Regions from separate parts of the Paenibacillus wuxiensis genome, predicted to be linked through region 1. Evidence: riboswitches for the same ligand, from Rfam matches in the RefSeq annotation. Region 1 holds a riboswitch; the other holds the start of a gene.
The links. Region 1 has a riboswitch for glycine ahead of ABN764_RS06355 (alanine/glycine:cation symporter family protein). Riboswitches for the same ligand answer to the same signal wherever they lie in the genome.
Positions count from the first base shown of each region.

Region 1 (10,337 bases):
AGGTGCGGTATATCGGAGCGTCTAATTACGCTGCTTGGGAGCTGATGAAGGCGATTGGCATCAGTGAACGGCTTGGTCTGAATCGTTATGTGTCCATGCAAACCAGCTATTCACTAGCTGATCGAACGCCAGAACTGGAACTGGTTCCGCTATGTCAGGATCAAGGGGTGGGAATCATTCCATATTACCCGCTTGCAGGAGGAATTCTGACAGGGAAATATCGTGTGGGCGATCAGAAGCCAGCTGGCTCACGAGCAGATACGGATCCGAATTTCTACAAATTCTTCAATGAAGAACGGTTTGCGTTAAGTGAACAGGTGAGCGAATTGGCAGCGGATATCGGCTGCCGCCCAAGCTCGTTGTCATTAGCTTGGCTTATGCACCAGCCTTGTGTATCGACAGTCATTGTAGGAGCGACGAAGGTGGAGCAGTTAGAGGATAATATAACGAGTGTCAATGTCGAACTTAATGAAGAACAGTTGAACCGGTTGGATGAAATAAGCCGTCGATATCGTTATGGTGAACCTTTTGCCGTATACCGATTGCCTGAGTAAATGAGAAAGTAAGGAAGCAATAGGCACCGCCTCTAGGTAATAGGGGCGGTTTTTTTGAGTTGAGATTTCGAAATCTTGCGCTCATATTATAAATACGATGTAACTGGAAGGACGGTATGTATAATAGGGGGAGAAATGGCCTGACCTCATAGCGGGTTAATAAACTGTACCTGTTCAATTGTCGTCTTGGTCGGTAAGCTATTATTCAATTGGAACATCTTTCTTGAATTGAACAGTGGAAGGGAGTTGCTGGAATCTGTATGCTTAGACAGAATCCGATCTTGGATCTATCAACTGAGGAACAGTATATGCTAGGCTCATATACGTTAGAGAAAATCAGTCAGTATCTATCATACACCGACGAGGTAGTAGTTGCCCCTGAATTAATCCCGTCAGAAATCGTGCAGTATGCGGAGCAAATTGACTTTGCTGCTCCTGTCAAGCCTCAAACTGCGGTTCAGCATGTTATAGAAGGACTGCGTCGATATCAAGTGCACACAGCACACCCAGGATATTATGGCTTATACAATCCCCGCCCGAACTTTATGGGGATTATGGCAGACACGATAACAGCAGCGTTTAACCCCCAGCTTGCTGCATGGAGTCATGCGCCGCTCGCGGTAGAGATTGAGAATTACGTACTGCGTGAGCTCGCCGTTCAATTTGGTTACCCGCATGATGTTGCTGATGGAACCTTCACGACTGGGGGAGCGGAAGCTAATTTGACGGCTGTCTTAACGGCCCTATCTTATCATTTTCCAAAGTATGCAATAGACGGATTAGCAGCTCTGGAGAAGCGACCCATTCTGTATGCTTCTGAAGAAAGTCATCATTCATTGGTGAAGGCGGCTCGATCCTGTGGGCTTGGAACGAATTCAATTCGCTCCATTCGTACGAACGATTCCTTGCAAATGGATATAGATGCGTTATCAGAACAAATACGTATAGACCGCGCGCAGGGTTTTGCCCCATTTCTTATTATTGCTACAGCGGGAACGACGGGAGCCGGTGCAATTGATCCCTTAATGGACATCGCAGCAATAGCGGAGCATGAACAGATGTGGCTTCATGTGGATGCTGCTTATGGCGGTGCAATCGTATTGGATTCCGAGCTGTCCTCCCATATAGATGGTATCCAGCAAGCAGATTCAATCGCGTTTGATGCTCATAAGTGGCTGTCCGTTCCAATGGGGGCGGGCATGTACTTCACACGTCATTCACATATATTGCATGAAACCTTCCGTATAACGGCAGATTATATGCCGAAGGAGGGTGAGGAGCTGCCTACGATTGATCCATATACGCATTCTATTCAATGGTCACGGAGATTTATAGGATTGAAGCTGTATTTATCCCTGGCTACTGCGGGGTGGGAAGGATATCGAGCTGTCTTGCGACATCAAGTTGAAATGGGCAAGCTATTCCGAGAAGAATTAATGCGATCTGGCTGGACAGTTGCCAATGATACCGTGCTGCCTGTCATTTGCTTTCTTGATCAAGAAGCATGGACACGAAACGACCAGGACTTCGCTCAATTTGTGCATCAACAAGTATTAAGCACAGGGAAAGTGTGGCTATCCGTATTTACCATTCATGGTGTACCAACGCTGCGTGCATGCTTTACCAATTACGATACGAATGTGCAGAATGTGAGTGAACTCATTCATTTATTAAATGAGGCCAGATCCCTATATTACAGTCACCAAGCACATGTGTGATAGATGGTATGGGATAAATTACAATGCAATGGATCATTGCACAATGATAGTGTGTCTACTATAATGTTACCTACAACTTTATAACTGGATGAAGTTTGCGGGAGATAGACGAATCGTCTAGCCGAAGGGGTAAGCTCTCAGGCGCTTAGGCATATCGAACCTTGAGCTCGAATACGTATAAGCAGGACCGTAAATGGACAGGACTCTGGAGAGACTCCATGATTGGGGCACCGAAGGGGCAAGACGAATTTGATTCTCGTGGATTCGTTAAAACTCTCAGGTAAAAGGACAGGGATGCAGAAGCGTAGAAAAATCGTAAGTCATTGGTATGATGATCTTATTTAGGTATGTCACTTACGTCAGGTTGTTTATTCTGCACACATGTCCCCAGGGTCAAATCATTCGATTTGACTCTTTTTATTATTCACAAAGAGGGGAACTGATTTGGCAATGATGGAACAATGGTTAGACAAATTGAACAGCATGGTATGGGGAGCACCGCTTCTTATCTTATTAGTAGGAACGGGAATCTTATTAACGATCCGCTTGGGTGGACTACAGTTGTTCCGCCTGCCGCTCGCCTTGAAGTTAATATTCAAGTCGAAGAACGAGGGAGAAGGAGATGTATCCAGCTTCGGTGCATTAGCTACTGCGCTGGCGGCGACAATTGGAACTGGTAATATCGTGGGGGTTGCTACTGCAATTAAGGTGGGTGGACCCGGTGCGTTATTCTGGATGTGGGTTGCTGCATTCTTCGGTATGGCTACTAAATATGCGGAGGGATTGCTTGCTGTCAAGTATCGCAACATTGATGACAATGGACAAGTGCTAGGTGGCCCAATGTATTATATTGAGAAGGGGCTTGGCATGAAATTCAAGCCGCTTGCTGTATTCTTCGCGATTAGCGGGGTGTTGGTTGCCTTACTTGGAATAGGTACATTTCCGCAAATTAATGCGATCGTCACATCTACAGAAGCAAGCCTTGGAGTGCCTGCAGTAGTCACTGCGGCAATCGTCACTATCGTGACCGCACTTGTTACAATTGGCGGGATTCAGAGTATATCGCATGTGACGACGACAATCGTCCCTGTCATGGCTATTATCTATTTTATCGCAAGCTTTGTGGTGCTTATTGCATTTGCGGATCAGATACCTCACGCACTGTCGTTGATTTTCCATGGCGCGTTCAATGTAACAGCAGCAGGAGGCGGCTTCTTGGGAGCAACGGTTATGATGGCGATCCGCAACGGAATTGCAAGAGGTGTATTCTCCAATGAATCAGGTCTCGGAAGCGCACCGATTGCGGCCGCGGCTGCGAAGGTGAAATGGCCGGCTGAGCAAGGACTCATATCAATGACTGGAACATTCATTGATACGATCATCGTCTGCTCGCTTACAGGATTAACATTGATTGTAACTGGTGTATGGAATGGCCCAATGGAAGGAGCGGCCATGACACAGGCAGCATTTGATGCTGCGCTGCCATACGGTTCCCTCATTCTTATGTTTTGCTTGATTTTATTTGCATTCACGACGATTCTTGGCTGGAACTATTACGGCGAACGGTGCATGGTTTATTTATTCGGTGTCAAATCGATTCTGCCGTACCGCCTTATGTTCATTGCGATCATTGGCTTTGGGGCATTTATCAAGCTGGATATGATATGGAAGCTTGCTGATATTGTAAATGGATTAATGGCGCTGCCGAACTTAGTTGCACTGCTCGGTTTGTCTGGAGTCGTCGTGTCTGAGACTCGTCTATATTGGAAGCATAGGGAATCCGAAAAATAAATAGAAGCAGGAAGCGATTCCTGTTCTTAAGTAAACTGCCAAATGCATGAAAGTGAACATTTGGCAGTTTTTTTGCGTTTAATGAAACCTTTTGCCTATCTTGTGCATCTAATTGACAGTTTGATTCGCGTGTATGGGGTAAAGAAGGGAGTAGAAACGGCTTGCATAGCGATATAGAGACAGAAGTGAGATTGGCTAAGGAAGGTAACAAAGAAGCGTTTATTCGACTCATCAAGCAGCATGAAGCCCAAATGTTCAACATGGCCAGGTCAATCGTCAGAAGGGATGAGGATTGTGCAGATGCGATGCAGGAGACTGTGCTCAAGGCTTATCGCGCACTGACCAACCTAAATCATCATGCCTATTTTAAGACTTGGCTCTTTCGGATATTGATCAATGAATGCAATATGATATTGCGGAAGCAGGCTCGCATCATCATGCTGGCTGAACTCCCAGAAGTTGGTGTAGCCACGGCAGAATACAGTGATCATCTTGATTTGCGTCAGGCGATCTATCGGCTTGAGGAAGTATCTCGCAATATTGTTATTTTGTTTTATTTTCAGGATTTGCCTATGCATCAGATCGCCGAGATGATGGATATGTCCGTGGGTGCGGTGAAGACACGGCTGCATCGGGCACGTCACACGCTCGCAGAATGGCTGGATGATACTGAAGAAAGGAAGATGAACGGATGAAAGACATACAACTGCCTATCGATCAGCGACTGGAACAGCTTAGGGAACCATATATTAGCGAGCTGCCAGAATCCGTTCGCAACCGAATGGATCGGACATACCAGATCATCGACGAGATGCTTCCTGGACGGAAGAGAAGAAGTCGGAAGAACCGCTGGCTGCGCAGAGTGTTGATTTCAACAGCGGGTGTAGCGAGCCTCGGGATAGTCATGATCTTCTCAGGTCTTGCCTCTCCAGCGATCGCACAGACGTTAAAGCAGATTCCGTTCATGAATAGCGTATTCAAACTGGTGGGGGATCTTGGCTTGCAAACTGCTGGAGAGAAGGGGATGGTCACCTCAGTCAATCAGCGCGTAACCCATAAGGGAGTGACGCTCACGATTTCTGAGATGATGTATGATGGCAGCAGGCTATCTCTAGTGCTCAGCAGAGAAGATACGAAAGCGGTGAAGGATTCTTTTTTTCAGTTATGGAACAAGCAGCGCATGCTTAGCAAGCGAGCCAATAATATCGATTTTTATATGGGAGACAAGCAGATAAATACCGGGATGGGGCTGCAGCCGGGTGGGGAGCATGCTCCGCAATCGATAATCGTTACCGCTTTAGATTCTGCTGATCTCGAGCTTCCAGACTCGTTCGAAATGAAGATGGTCGTGTATTTGGCTGATGTGGATGAGAATTACGAGTTCCTCTTCCCGATCAAGAAGGATACGGAGCGAACGATTATCCTAAAGACATCAGAGACCAAATCACATGATTCGATAAATATGTCGATCGATCGAGTCGAAATTACCCCCATCACAACCCGCTTGCTCGTCGGTGTCCACGGGGCAAGCGGAGAAGAAGATTATCGTAATATGCTGGATGCAATACCGGATAGCTATAAAGTTGATGGGTTCCTCAATCTGGAGTTCGATATCGAGGATGAGCAGGGAAATGAACAGAATGCAATTGCTGGGAATGGTTCAGGAGAAGGAAAAGGAATGGTGTTCTCAACCTCTTACGAGCCGTTCAAGGTGAAGCCTAGCTTAATCGTCATTAAGCCGTTTGTTAGAAAAGGCCCGGATAAGAATTATATCCCACAACTGGAGTTCAAGCTGCCCGTTCGATGAAAGGATTGCATTCCTCGATCATTCACGTGTAACATGAATATTGGTGGAATTATGCCATTACATCATGTATTTCAATCGGAGGAGAGTTCACATCATGGAGCGCTTGAATGATTTGGAACCAGGCATTCGAAGCATCGTTAAGGAATTTATTGAAGCAGGACGTCCTTCTGCGAGACAGCAGAGCTATCAGGAGCGCCGTCAAGGTTATGTTCAATCGGTTGTGTTGGCAGGAGAATCGGAGCCTATATGGGAAATCACTGATCATACGATCGATTCCATCCCTTTACGCATTTACCGACCGTCGTATGCGTCTAATCTTCCTGTTATGATCTATTATCATGGCGGATGCTTTATAAGCGGGGATTTCACAACGCATGACCGCCAGTTAAGAGCATTAGCTAACAAGGGGAACTCGATTGTGGTAGCGGTTGATTACCGCTTGGCACCAGAACATGCCTATCCAGCTGCTCATGATGATGCCTATAAGACCGCACAAATTGTGCGTGAGCATGCCGTATCTTGGGGAGGAAATCCGAATGATATTACACTGGCAGGTGATAGTGCGGGCGGACATATTGCGTTAGTAACGTCCTTGCGGCTCAAGGCACAGAAGGAATGGATGCCAACAAGACAAATCTTGATATATCCGATGTTGGACGCAAGTGGTTCAAGCGAGAGTTATCAACGGTACGGAGATGATTACGTGATCACTCGCGATGCACTGCTCAGCGGTTTTGAAGCTTATTTCGGAGACATTCCATCCGAACATCCAGAGGCAAGTCCTATTCAGCGCAGCGACTTGGAAGGATTGCCATACACACATATTCTTCTTGCCGAATTCGATCCTCTTGCAGACGAGGGAGAAATGTTGTATCGACGGCTGCTTGATGCAGGAGTTGGTGCAGAGTGCAGGAAGTACTTCGGTGTCAATCACGGATTTTTCCAACTCGCGGGCATAAGCGGCGCTGCACGGACGGCCATTCAGGACGTTGCCTCTATTATGACGAGGTAACAATAGATACAATCATTTGCTTGAACTAGATTTAGAAGAGTTGAAATAGATTACAGATAGATATAGATATAAAAGAAGAGATAAAAAGGTGAATAGATAAATTCCTAGTTGAATCAGCGGCAGACGGTTCATATCCGGTTACGAGCGTACTGATCTGTCGCTGTACAACTAGGATAATAGAGTTAAGACATACTCAGAAAACCTTTCTTCCATTTTCTGATTTTCGTACGGAATGATGTAAATGGAGCAACCGAATTAATATGTATCCATCGAGCCATCGGCCAATTCTGCTTGTCCCCTGTCCAATTGCGAACCCCTTGTATGAACAACGCCTCATCGTTATAGCTATCAATCCAATTCACCCACAACTGTACGGCATCCTTAAGTTGATTCCTCAATTCAGTTAACGAGTAAGATGAATAATGCTCGTAGAAAGATTGATATAATGCACCGAGTTGATTCCACTTATACTCTGGAGAAGGCATATGTACGATTTCGCCTTCCTGTTCCTGCTTGTCCCACCCCATAACGAGATGCAACCAGCCTAATTGATAGGCGATGATCTCGGCTGGAGTTCGATCTACCCCAGTGATCCGCACATCCCTTGCACCGTCCTCGATATCGTTGAATTCTTCATCAAACCGCCTATAGGTATATTGGATTGCATCAATTAAGGCAGCCTTATTGTTGTAATGATATGCTGTCATCGCGTTATCCCTCCTAAGCAATTCCTGTACATAGTATGACATTGGTAACCTGACAACTGGATGTCAACAATAATTGAACTTTGGAAATTTTTGTTTCACTGCAGAGTTGGAAAGTTCCTTTTGCAATCGGGGATATTCATAGGCTCTAATGGGATTGTTCCAAGATCCATGTCTGTCTATTGAGCTTGTTTTGAAAGGTCTGATAGAGTAGTGATAGCAATAATGGCAATAAAAGGATTTTGATCTATATCATAGTACATTACAGGAAGGTGCTTGCTAGGGATGAATAAGATGTTTGCCACGCTAAGTGCAGTCATCGTATTAGCATGTTCATTACTAATATACCATTTTGTCATGGATGATTCGCATGTTGAACGTACTAATTCTCACAGTCAATTATCGCTTATCGATGCACTGCATGTTGGAATGGTAGCGGCAAAAAAGTGGAATCCCGATGCTGTCCTACTCTATGTGACAAGCGTGGATGACGGGTTAGGGAAGACAAGTGGACAAGAAGGTACAAGGAGTCGATGGAATTTACAAGTGGGTGCCCCTGCGAACAAGCGCGCTGTTATTGCGATTCGGGATGGAAAGGTGGATAAGGTCATACCTGGAATAGGTAATTACAATTCCGAATGGATGGTATCTACTGACAAGGTCAAGATTGACAGTTCTGTGGCAGTGCTCAAAAGCATACGGTCAAGACATTTGCTGCCTGGAGATGGATGGGCTAACGGCTATCACTTTATTCTTCAGGCAGGAGAAGGATTGACTACGATAACAGTAATTGGCCGAGATGATCAAGATCAACTGCAGCAGATCGAGTTCGATGCTGTAACGGGGAGGATATTGTCTGGACAAGGGGAGTGATCAAGATGAGAAAGTGGTTTGCAGCCATAATCATGTCAACAGCACTTCTATTTACCGGAGTATCTACAGCGAAGGCGGACATCACGTATATGAATGAAGATTTTACTGCTTATACAGGGGCAGCAGGAGACAATAAGCCGGTGTTTGCTGGTGGAAAAGCTGCCTACATCGGTGGTGTTGCTGTGCATCCGACAATCTGGGGGGCGGGAAACTGGAACAAGCCTGTTTTTCCGTTTGGTACAATGATTGTATTAAATAATAATGAGAGCATATCGATTCCAGGCGGTTACGTGATAAACACGTTTGTTGTGGAAGATACAGGGGATCTCAAGAATACAGCTAAACTCTCATATCGTTGGATTGATGTCTATTTCGGGAAATATAGCACTGCTAATCATCAAGCGGCTATTAACTTTGGCAAAAAGAAGCTCAGTTATACGGTAATATCTTAATAACTATTGGAATAGGGTACTACTGGAATCAGCATTTCTCCATATCTAAGGTGAGATGCTGTTTCTTTCTGTTTTCAAGCCTTGCCTATGACGTTACGTCATAGTGTACATTGAAGGTAATATGACGAGAGGAGATGTCCTATTGAATGAACACATGTATACCGTTAAAGCTTTTGCAACACTAACTGGTGTTACAGAACGCACGCTTCATTTTTATGATCGGAAAGGGTTGATGGCTCCTTCTAGTTACAATGAACATGGACATCGTCTGTATAGTAAGGATGACATTTCAACCATGCAGAAAATTATTACTCTCAAATATTTGGGGTTTTCTTTACAGGAAATCGCGGATTACCTTACGAACCAAGATTCACCTCAAATTCGCGATACACTGCAAAAGCAGAAAGCTATGCTCGCGAAAAAAAGAGAAGAGCTTGATTATGTAATCAATACGATTACGCGGGTGGAGCAGATCATGCAAGATGAAGATTTAGACAGTGACCTGTTACTAGCGATCATCCACTCGATCCATCGTGAAAAGGAACAAGAAGAGTGGCTATCAGACCGATTGCCACAATCAGTTATCGAACATGCGCTTCTAAAGCATCTTTCCCCACAGGAACGACTAAAATTTGAGAGGGAAATGCTCGCTATTGTGAATCAATTGCAGCATTATTGCAAATTAGGAGTATCGCCATCCGAAGTAGTGGTTCAGCGTACCATCGAGCACATGATTACGACTATGAATGAACACATTGCACCACATTATAAGGAGAAAATAGCGGAGTTAGATCTCGATGATCATTCGCAGCTTTACGTGTCCATATTCTCCAAGGAAGTAGAGGATTACATCAAAGAGGCCGTAAATCGATTTGAGGAAAATCAGTTAAGGAGGAGCTGAAGATGTCAAGCATCGTATCAGATGTACGTCATCTGATCTATTATTCGATTATGATTTGGATGAAGAAACCAGGTGAGGAGCGGGGAGAGGCATTCTCCTATCATCAACATTCTCAGTTCAAAACTATGGCCATCTTTTTATCCATTTTACTTATAATCGAAGGTGTATTGTTTCATTTTCTCGTACAAATGTGGAGTGAACTTGCTGCATGGATCCTTTCAGCTATTAATATCTATGGACTGTTCTATCTGATGGCACTATATAAATCTGCGAAATACTTGCCACACCTAGTTGTGGACAATCGAATCATTATTCGTTGTGGTTATCAAAACAGGATTGAAGTGCCCCTGAATAATGTTGCCGTCATACAGAAGGCCAAAGAAATCAGCATGGGGGAGAAAATTCCGAAAGATATGCATTATTCTGTCATTATCTGTGATTCCCCACAATACGAAATTGTTCTAAAAGAACCAATCGAGACAAAAGGGTTGTTCGGGAGGACGATCCCGAAACGTTCCGTGGTAT
Region 1 covers NZ_JBEFZI010000002.1:671,179-681,515, reverse strand. Annotated here, with positions in the region: gene ABN764_RS06365 (aldo/keto reductase) at 1-554, shown strand, start outside; gene ABN764_RS06360 (pyridoxal phosphate-dependent decarboxylase family protein) at 815-2,272, shown strand; glycine riboswitch at 2,468-2,574, shown strand; gene ABN764_RS06355 (alanine/glycine:cation symporter family protein) at 2,723-4,063, shown strand; gene ABN764_RS06350 (sigma-70 family RNA polymerase sigma factor) at 4,225-4,758, shown strand; gene ABN764_RS06345 (DUF4179 domain-containing protein) at 4,755-5,870, shown strand; gene ABN764_RS06340 (alpha/beta hydrolase) at 5,965-6,882, shown strand; gene ABN764_RS06335 (ClbS/DfsB family four-helix bundle protein) at 7,065-7,589, opposite strand; gene ABN764_RS06330 (hypothetical protein) at 7,872-8,459, shown strand; gene ABN764_RS06325 (DUF8837 domain-containing protein) at 8,465-8,911, shown strand; gene ABN764_RS06320 (MerR family transcriptional regulator) at 9,054-9,812, shown strand; gene ABN764_RS06315 (hypothetical protein) at 9,815-10,337, shown strand, end outside.

Region 2 (10,337 bases), on a different contig from region 1:
AGAAACCGCATGTAGGACCGCCGTAAGATGCTGCAATGCCAAGCGGCTGGGCATCTCCAACACATACATCTACACCTAGTTTGCCAGGACTCTCCAACATAGCAAGACTCAGTGGATTTGTACTCATGATGAGCAGACCTTTATTTGCATGTGCAATAGGTTCAATGGCGCGCACATCTTCAATGCATCCGAAGAAGTTAGGGGACTGAATCAGTACGGCAGCAGTCTCGTCCGTGACAGCACGCTCCAGCTGAGCAAGGTCAGTCACCCCGTCTTGATATCCAATCTCGACCACTTCAACATTAAGTCCTCGAGCCATTGTGCGAACAATCTGTCTCGCTTCTGGATGGACAGTGCTCGAGATGACAAGCTGCTTGCGCTTCGTTGCGCCAACCGCCAGTGCTCCAGCTTCTGCAAGTGCAGTAGCGCCATCATACATGCTGGCATTGGCAACAGCCATACCAGTCAACTCGCATATATAGGATTGAAATTCAAAGATTGCTTGCAATTCACCCTGACTGATTTCAGGCTGATAGGGTGTATAGGCGGTATAGAACTCTGATCTAGAGACTAGATGCTGGATGACTACAGGGATATGATGATCGTATATGCCAGCACCAAGGAAGCTGGTATGGCTCTCACTATTAGCATTGCGGGAGGCCAATTCCTTCATATGCTTCATCATGGCTGCTTCATCTAATGGTTTAGACATTGGCAGTACTCCATTGTAACGAATGGAGGCTGGGATATCGCGGAATAGCTCGTCAATGGAAGTGATGCCGATCTGCTGCAGCATGTCAGCCTGATCTTGTTCCGTCACTGGAATGTAACGATGCTTCATGATGGATTCGCTCCTTTGGCAGGGGTCGGGATTCGTTTATAAAATGGAGTCGAGACGACGCGGGCTTTCAACTGCTTGCCGCGAATTTCGACAAGAATTTCTGTATCCAATTCAGAGAATGCGGATTCAATCAAGGCCAGCCCTAGATTGCGTTTTAATGTCGGCGACTGTGTTCCTGTTGTAACTTCTCCGATCACGCGCCCATCTGCAAGCACTGGATAATGGGAGCGAGGAATGCCTTTGTCGATCATCTCGATGCCGACCAGCTTTCGTGCCGGTCCATCGGTCTTCTGCTTCGTTAATGCTACACGGCCGATGAAGTCGCCCTTATCCAGCTTGACGAATCGTGCTAGTCCTGCCTCAAGCGGCGAGATATCGGCTGTAATTTCTTGTCCATAGAGGGGCAGACGTGCCTCGAAGCGCAAGGTGTCTCTAGCACCAAGCCCTGCTGGGAGCAAGCCGAACGGTTCGCCCGCGCGAATCAGCTCATTCCATACGTGTGCTGCATCCTCTGCGGACAAGTAGAGTTCGAAGCCATCTTCACCGGTATAGCCTGAGCGAGACAGCAATGTTGATACGCCGCAGACTTGTGCATCCGATAGGAAATGGAATGGAGCGAGCGAATCAATAGGTGCCTCAGTTACCGCAGCAAGAATAGCTTGGGCATTCGGCCCTTGAAGGGCAAGCAATGCTGTGCGATTCGATACATTGGTCAAGGTAACGCCATGAATCAGGTGCTTCTGCAGCCATGCGTAGTCTTTATCGATGTTGGAGGCATTAACGACGAGCATGTAACGGTCGCTCTTCATCTGATAAATGAGAATATCATCGACAACTCCTCCGTCAGGGTAGCACATCAGCGTATATTGTGCTTTGCCATCCTCGAGCCGCGATACATCATTTGTTGTCATCTGTTGAAGAAATGTCAGGGAGGCAGGGCCGCTTACGATAAATTCACCCATGTGGGAGACATCGAATAGACCTGCATGTGTACGAACTGCTTCATGCTCTCGCTGAATGCCGATAAATTGAACAGGGAGCTCCCAGCCGCCGAAGTCAATGCAGCGTGCACCCGGATAAGCAGAGTATTGATCAAATATTGGCGTTCTCTTCAATTGACTCATGAATTCACCTCGATACGCGTATTTGGACTAATTATCGGTATACGAACATAAAAAGGACAGCCGAAAGAAAAGTGGATGCATCGCATCCTCTCATTCTCTCGCTCTGTCCTTTGTACCTGAGAGTGTCGCCGATTGTCGCAAACAAATTGTTTGTTTGCGAGTCTACCATCGACTTTCCCCTTGGGTGACTGTATTCGTTTTCATGAATAGCAGTGCTCTCCAGAGGTGCGTCCGGTAAAAGTCCTTTTGCCTGAGAGATTCACCTATTCAGGCTTACTCCTTCGGCGCCGCTATGTCTCAGCAGTCTCTCCCTTTACCATCATTCGCCATTTTCAGCTGTCATCTCTACATTAGTTGAGCTTTCCACACTTTGTCAATTGATATTTTCTTCACAACTGATTTCATAGCTTGTCGTATTGACAATCATGCATATCTTGCAATAATCTAATGGTGTTATAATTACCCAGTTTAATCGTAATTCGCGAACGAGGAAGGTCGGGAGAGTTTGACAATTGCGATTGTCAACACCGAAGGAGCAAGTTGCCAGCCGCCGATTGGCAATGAATCTCTCAGGTTCCATAACCGCCATTCTGACGCAGCTCTGGAGAGTGCATTTTCTATGCCGCCAAAGGGGTAAGTTCAACCGCAGTTGTGGCTGTGGAGGAACGGGAACTCTCAGGTACCGAGGACAGAGAACAAGGCGACAAGGCCGCTTCCTGTCCATTTTTACGATCTCGATTGGATAGACGGCCTGATGAATGACATTATGAATGAAATGGGGCGTTGACATGAGCGAAGTGAAGAATGGATTGTTGTATAGTGAAGAGCATGAATGGGTAGTTGCCATAGAAGGCAATACGGTACGGGTTGGCATTACAGATCATGCACAATCCCAGCTGGGAGACATCGTATTCATTGAATTTCCGCCAGTAGGAACCAGTTTGTCCGCAGGGGACAGCATGGGATCAATTGAATCGGTGAAGACCGTATCTGAGTTGTACTGTCCGGTATCCGGGACAATTACGAAGGTCAATGATGGATTGGAAGCGTCGCCAGAGCTTGTGAACAGCAGCCCCTACGAAGATGGATGGATTGCAGAAGTTGAAGTAGAAGGCAGCGTTGAGGAAGCTGTGAAGCACTTGCTGAATGCAGAGCAGTACACGAAGCTGATAGATGAATAGTTGAAGGAACAATAGGTTGAGAACTAAGAACCTGCTGAACTGGTATCATGCTGGTGCAGCAGGTTTTTTCATTTGCCATGTGTCACAAGAAAATAAAGTTCTAGACTGAGCTCTGATTGAGGTTCTAAGGGTTTCTTCATCAACTTGTAGAATCGTAAAAGTAGACTGGGTGTATTCGTGGAATAATAGGTTCCTTGCGAAGGATAGTTATATTTGGAGGTAAGTAAGGTGTCCCTAATAGATGAATTACGTAAAACAATAGAGGGTTTATTAGCTGGGAAAGTTGTTGACGAAGATATTGAGTATTTTGAAGAGTACAAGAAGATAACCGGAGTAACAGATAAACAATTTGACGATTTTGAAAGAGATTTTAGTATTTCATTACCAACGGATTTTAAGGCGTTTTATAAACTTAAGGATGGCAGCGGCTATCCGCTTAATCTTTTGTATACTTCATATAAAGATAGTTGTATTCCATTTACATTTCTTTCCTTAGACGATATTAGAGATACCAAGAAATTTTTCTGCGATCGCGATCATTTAATGAGTGAATATTACAGCGATGAAGAAATTAGTAAGCTTGATTCTCGTATTAAGCCATATTTATTTAACAAGCAGTGGTTTCCTTTTGCACAGGTTGTAGGAGGGTCATTGTATCTAATGTTAGACTTCGACCCGACAGAACATGGTACAGTTGGGCAAGTTATCTTTTATGTACATGACCCTGATTTTGTTTATTTTATAGCTCCAACATTTTCAGAACTTTTACAAGATACTATTCAAAATCTTGAAGATGATTGGTATGAAGAATGTCTATGAAAAATAACCTCTAAGTCTGATGGTTACAAAAACGTTTCGATTTTCTGGCGAATGTCAATCAATTTACCGTTTGCAGTTTGAATATATTACAACAAATTTTACTGACTTGCGTTTTTACACAGCCTAAAACATTTTCAGGAGTGTTCGGCATTGGCACAGAACCCTCCTGATTTAATTATTTCTGTGTAGCTACAGCTTCTGTCCGCCCACGGCTTCATCGCACTCACACTGGTTTTACGCGACCGCTCCTTGCAGTAAAATGAGTGGCAGTTTGTTTCGTATAACCCTGCCGTTGGTGTTTAGGTATAAAAGTACTATTCATGAATATGGCGAACACGTACATCTTTTATAGAAACGGTTGTTTACATGCTGCAGCCTTCCACGATGACAATTTTGATTAAAGACACTTAGTCAAGCAATTTATTTTCTACTGACACCATGCGACAAATTTTCGATAGGATTCACCGCCGAAAAGGAGTACAATATAAGCATCGACAACTAGATGTTGCAATGTTAATAAGAATGCTAGGTGAATGGAATGACAATCGCTTTTTTTGATTCTGGAATCGGTGGAATAACCGTGTTGGCTGAGGCTATGAAGCAGATGCCGCATGAACAATATTTATTTTATGCAGATACGCTGCATGTTCCATATGGGACGAAATCTCAATCCGAAGTAATGCGCCATGTACATTCAGCTGTGGAAGACATCATGCAGCACAATGTGAAGGCGCTTGTTATTGCGTGCAATACAGCGACAAGCATCGCAGCGTCAGAACTAAGACGGAAGTACGACATTCCGATCATCGGGATGGAGCCAGCAGTCAAGCCTGCCGTGGAAATGAACCGCGACAATGGCAAGCGTGTGCTTGTATTCGCGACAGCGTTAACCTTAAGTCAGAACAAATACCATACATTAGTCAGTCGAATTGACGAAGAACATATTGTGGATTCGATTCCCTTGCCGGAATTGGTAGAGTATTGCGAGCAGTTAAACTTTGATAAGGGAGTGATAGGAGACTACTTCGTGCATAAGCTTGCTGGATTGGATTTGAATCAGTATGGAACGATTGTGTTAGGATGTACGCATTATCCCTATTACAAGCACATATTGAGAGACATTATCCCTGCTCATATCCAGCTTATAGACGGCAGCCATGGCACCGTGCAGCGTCTAGCACAAGTAATGCAGGAAAACCAGCTGAAGCAGTCATCGGATACGTCAGTTCGCCCTTCAATTCAATTTATGTGTTCAAGTCATGAGCAGCAATACATAGACAAGTTACAGACTGCACTCTATACCTATCAGACCTTCGGGGGAATGGATACGAATGAACAATCAATTGTTCGAGCTGGCGGGGAGCAGTGCTAGGCTGATCCCGATGCTTCCTGAACATAAGGAAGATTTATATGAAGCAGCATCTCATCCTGATATTTGGCACTACTTGCCGCGCACCATCCGCAGTCTTACGGATGCAGAACGAGTGATTCATGATGCTGTTCTGAACCGCGAGAAGGGGACTGAGTATCCATTCGTTGTCATTGATCAGCTTACAGAGCGAATTATTGGCGCGACGAGAATAATGAATATGTCTGCCTTGCATCGATATGCCGAGATTGGCGGCACATGGTATCACCCTTCTGTATGGCGTACTCGCATCAATACAGAGTGCAAGTATTTGCTGCTGCAATATTGCTTTGAACAGCTGCATACGATTCGTGTTCAGCTGACGGCAGATGTGCGCAATGAGCGCTCGAATCGCGCCATTCAGCGGTTAGGAGCCGTATACGAAGGGAAATTGCGCCGACATCGGGTGATGGAAGACGGGTATATTCGCGACTCGAATGTGTACAGCATAGTTGATGAGGAATGGCCACAGGTGAAGGAGAGGCTCGAGCAATATTTGCACCAGGTGTATGTGTAGTTATACCGCTATTCAATCGTTCAATTCACAGTTATGTATCTATAATACAAAGAGAGGATGTGCCCGCCAAGTAGATGGGGCTAACATCCTCTCTTCTTATATGATGATTATGCCGCTCGCTTATAGGACAAAAGTAAAGATAATGATGGATGTTACAATACTCGGCAGCCCAATTAAAAACATCGTACCGCTGAATTTAATATTTCTTCGATGGTCTTCTTCCGGAATATGGCCCATATTAAATTTAAGCTTCGTATCATCCGTGAATAGACCCGAGAAAAGGGAACCGACTACCCACAACCCTAAACCTAAATAGCAATTGATGTTGAATAAGGAGCGGAGATCTCCATTTTGCCAAATGTACACATACAATACTGAAAGTACAATGAAAACGAGCCCAATTGCAAGACGTCGTAAGATCATATCATACCTCCTTGAATTCCACTATTAGCCATCATACACCAAATTCAACCTATGTGAAAGTTAGATCAAAATAAATTCGAATAAAATCAATCAAATAAACGAGTATTGAATTTATGATGGCGAACAAGGAGACTTATGAAGCCAGCATCCTTACGAAGTTACTTGTAAACCCTGAGGTGTACACAGAATACGGAATGTATCGCTATCCTTCTTCAAAACAACTGCGTTAAACCCTGATGTTTCATTTGTATCGGTATGATGAAGTGATAGCCAACCACGATCAAGCAAGAATATCCGATCCAGGCTGCCGGAATCTGTTGCAATGGATGCTTGCAGCTGGTAGGCGCTGGAATACACAGTTAGATCCTCTTCAATATTCGTTGTTTGAATTTCGACTCCAGTCAATGTATATGCACTAGGCCAGACACGCGATTGCTCGTACTCGATTAACCACGGCATGTGTGGTCCAATGTAGGCCGTCTGAAAAGAGATGCTGGTTCCGTCTTCTAATGGAGCGAATTGATGGTTAGGTCCTATATAAGGTATTCCTAGACTTCTTGCAGGTTCAATAAATGAAGACAACCCCCCTGTTACTTCTAATGCGACTCCGAAAATCCCTGCACGCTGAGAGGAAAATGCAGCGAATGCTGAGCCCAATGGCGTCTTCTGTGCTTCTTCTAAATCCTCTAAGGCGATGAGTTCAATAAATCCCTCTCTTAAATAGGCAACCTGCCCAATTGTTCCTGGGAACGGAATGACTTGCTTCGAAAATATAATGCCGGTAGTCTCTTGAATAAGATGGACGGCTTGAGACAAATTAGGAACTGCAAGTGTAACATGATCCAAAAACAGCATAGGAAATCCCTCGTTTCTTCTCAAATTACAATATTAATCCTCTGTTATATGTTGCTTCCAATGAGTAACTAGTTTTTCTAGTTGCAGCTCTGCTTCTCGTAATAATTGAATCTGTTCTCTTATCTCCTGAAGTCGTTCTTCATAAAACGCTGCAGCGCATTCAGCTTGATGATTGCTATTATTGCTGTTACGCCCTGGCAACCCTTCACAGTTCTGAATCAGGCGTGCTATCTCATCAGTGCTAACTCCAAGCTTCAAGAATAACTGGATCAGCTGAACGCGCTGGACATCGATGTCTTCGTATATGCGATACCCATTCTCTGAACGAGCGGGGGACAGCAGATGCTTCTGCTCGTAATAACGCAGCGAACGAAGACTGACTCCTGTAAGCTTAGATAATTCACGAATATGCATTGTTGGTACCAACTCCTTCATAATGCGGCCACAAACATAGTGTAAAGGATGACATGATGTGAAGGTCAATACGTAATAATCAACATTTCTATGAGCGAGCAGGAAATGTAAGAGTAGGAACCAGTGAGGTAGAAAAGAATGGTTTTTACATTATCAGATTTGAAAAGTGTATGGTGTGTTGATTTCAAAAGGAAAGAAGAGGGCAGCTAACCACAATAAGATGTTGGTTAGCTGCCCTCTTTATTATGGCTTCGTTATCGACGAATGTAATAGTTGCAGGATCTGATGGTGTATGTTCTGTTCGGACAGACCGCCATGATAACAGATAACTGTGTCAATCGGATATTTGGCCAGCTTGGAGAGAGAGTGAATTGCGCTGTCCATGTCCAGCGTCGCATGCGGGACGGGGCCTTGCAGCATTCCATCGACGCTTATCATCGCGTCGCCGGTTATCAAGATACGGCTGCGCTCCAAATAGATGCTGACATGCCCTGCTGTATGGCCAGGCGTGTGGATAATGTGGATTCCGCCGCAGTAAGGAAGAACTTCATTATCCGTAATCAATCTGGTTACATTCGCTGATGGATGCATGTTACACATGGCCAAGACCTTAGGACGATGTTCTTCTGGCAGCAGCGGCAGAAGCTTCGCCATAGCTTCATGGCTTGTCTTAATGAGTGGAGATTTGCCTTCTATGTAGGGGGCGTCTTCGTGGTGTGCTATCACCTCGAGATGGCCATCCTTGGCTGATACCACATCAGGCAGACTCCCGATATGATCGAGGTCTTGATGGGTAAGCAGGACAGCATGCAATCGATCGAGCGGCACGCCTGCTTCTTGCATCGCATGCTGGATTCGAATCCAATCCCCTGGCATCCCAGTGTCGATTAGTATTGCATCCTCTTCATCCCATATTAGAGTAGGATGAATTGCTACTGGTCCTCCAATGCCTTCAGATTCCAACTCCAACATCATGACTCCTGGTGCAACGATCATAGTATATCCCTCCATCGTGAGTAAGGTTTGCCATTGCGTCTTAGCATAATATGTTTTATCACGGATGGAATTAAATATCAATAGTTAAATAATATATGATAACATATAAATAAATTATTGTCAATATGCATATCGAATCATTTTGTAAATTTGATCATCTTGAATTTACGATATTGAACGAAAAAATCGTATTCAACAGAAGAAAAGCGGCATCCGGATGGATGCCGCTTGATTCAGTCATCTATATCGCTGTGTCAACGATGATTAAGGCAGCATACGGCCTCTCGTGCTGACGTAGAGGGAATACCATTCTTCACGCGACAATGTAATGGAAGGTGCATCCTTGCAAGCGCGGATCCGCTCTGGATTAACAGTACCAATTACGGGCTGAATATGTGCTGGATGTCTCATTAGCCATGCAAGTACAATCGCTTCGCAAGTTGTATTGTATTGAGAAGCTAGCTTCTGAACAAGCTTCGCGGTAGCTTGAACCGATTCGGGTTCATTGTCAAGATTTCGTCCAGAGTACAAGCCTTGCGCCAGCGGTCCCCAAGATTGAATTTGAATGCCATTCATGCGGCAGTATTCGAGCGTTCCATCTGGGAAAGTATCGTCAGCGGCGGCTGCTTGATTCACGTGCACGCCTGCATCCAGCCAGCCATAACGGGCTAAGCTCATTTCCAACTGATTCGCAACGAACGGTTCATTGAAGCATGATTGCAGAAGTCGAATCTGACCTGCACTCATATTGGATACGCCGAAATGACGCACTTTGCCGGATTGCTTCAATTGGTTGAATGCTTCAGCGACTTCTTCCGGTTCCATCAGAGGATCGGGGCGGTGCAGCAGCAATATGTCCAAGTATTCAATACCGAGACGACTAAGAATGCCGTCGACACTCTCTAAGATGTGAGATTTTGAGAAATCATATCTTCCCGGAATATCACCATCAGCGAAACGAATGCCGCATTTGGATTGGATAATAATCTTCTCGCGTAATCCTGGTTGCGCTTTCAGCACGTCGCCAAATACTTGCTCCGCTTTGCCGCGGGAGTAAATATTCGCATGGTCGAACATATTGATGCCAATCTCAAGCGCCGCTTCAATAGCAGCTTCCGCACGCTTCACATGTTCATTTGTATACGGCTCATTATCCCAGCTTCCGCCCATTCCCATGCAGCCAAGCACGATGCGGCTTGCCGGAATTCCACGTTCATTCAATGGTAACGTTGTCACAAGCAATCACTCCAATGTAGTAGTCAATATTAATAGTAATCGTGTTGCTTCCTAGAGCTCGTTCAAATCATATCTGGATGATGCATTACTAGTTTACTACAGCAGAGTGCTAGATTCCACTATCACATCGACTAAGAACCGCATCGGTTGTAAAATAACCTGAATGTGGTTCTTCTCAATTGGAAGGGTTTGTGCCAAGATAAGAAAGGGGAGTTGAGCACATGTTCCAAGATTTTAAGCTGATCCCAGGGAGACCAGCTTATTTGCAAGTTAGAGATTATTTGCGACTGCTCATTAATCGCGGATGGCTAACAGCTGATCAGAAGCTTCCCTCGACAAGGGAGCTTGGCAATGTATGGGGTGTAAGCCGCAACACCGTTATTGCAGCTTATCAAGAACTTGCTGATGAAGGGCTCATCTATTCAATCCCTGGGCAGGGCAGCTATGCTTCACCTGCTGAACGAGCCGATACAATTGTAGCAAATATGGACTGGAACAAGAGAATGAGCGAGAAGGCGCAAAC
Region 2 covers NZ_JBEFZI010000006.1:128,795-139,131, reverse strand. Annotated here, with positions in the region: gene gcvPA (aminomethyl-transferring glycine dehydrogenase subunit GcvPA) at 1-841, opposite strand, end outside; gene gcvT (glycine cleavage system aminomethyltransferase GcvT) at 838-1,965, opposite strand; glycine riboswitch at 2,067-2,190, opposite strand; glycine riboswitch at 2,194-2,288, opposite strand; glycine riboswitch at 2,452-2,560, shown strand; gene gcvH (glycine cleavage system protein GcvH) at 2,754-3,146, shown strand; gene ABN764_RS14760 (SMI1/KNR4 family protein) at 3,375-3,965, shown strand; gene murI (glutamate racemase) at 4,504-5,337, shown strand; gene ABN764_RS14750 (GNAT family N-acetyltransferase) at 5,297-5,890, shown strand; gene ABN764_RS14745 (DUF5316 family protein) at 6,011-6,313, opposite strand; gene ABN764_RS14740 (VOC family protein) at 6,464-7,168, opposite strand; gene ABN764_RS14735 (MerR family transcriptional regulator) at 7,202-7,582, opposite strand; gene ABN764_RS14730 (MBL fold metallo-hydrolase) at 7,826-8,578, opposite strand; gene ABN764_RS14725 (aldo/keto reductase) at 8,843-9,814, opposite strand; gene pdxR (MocR-like pyridoxine biosynthesis transcription factor PdxR) at 10,036-10,337, shown strand, end outside.
Region 2: another riboswitch for glycine. It lies ahead of gcvT (glycine cleavage system aminomethyltransferase GcvT); the one in region 1 lies ahead of ABN764_RS06355 (alanine/glycine:cation symporter family protein).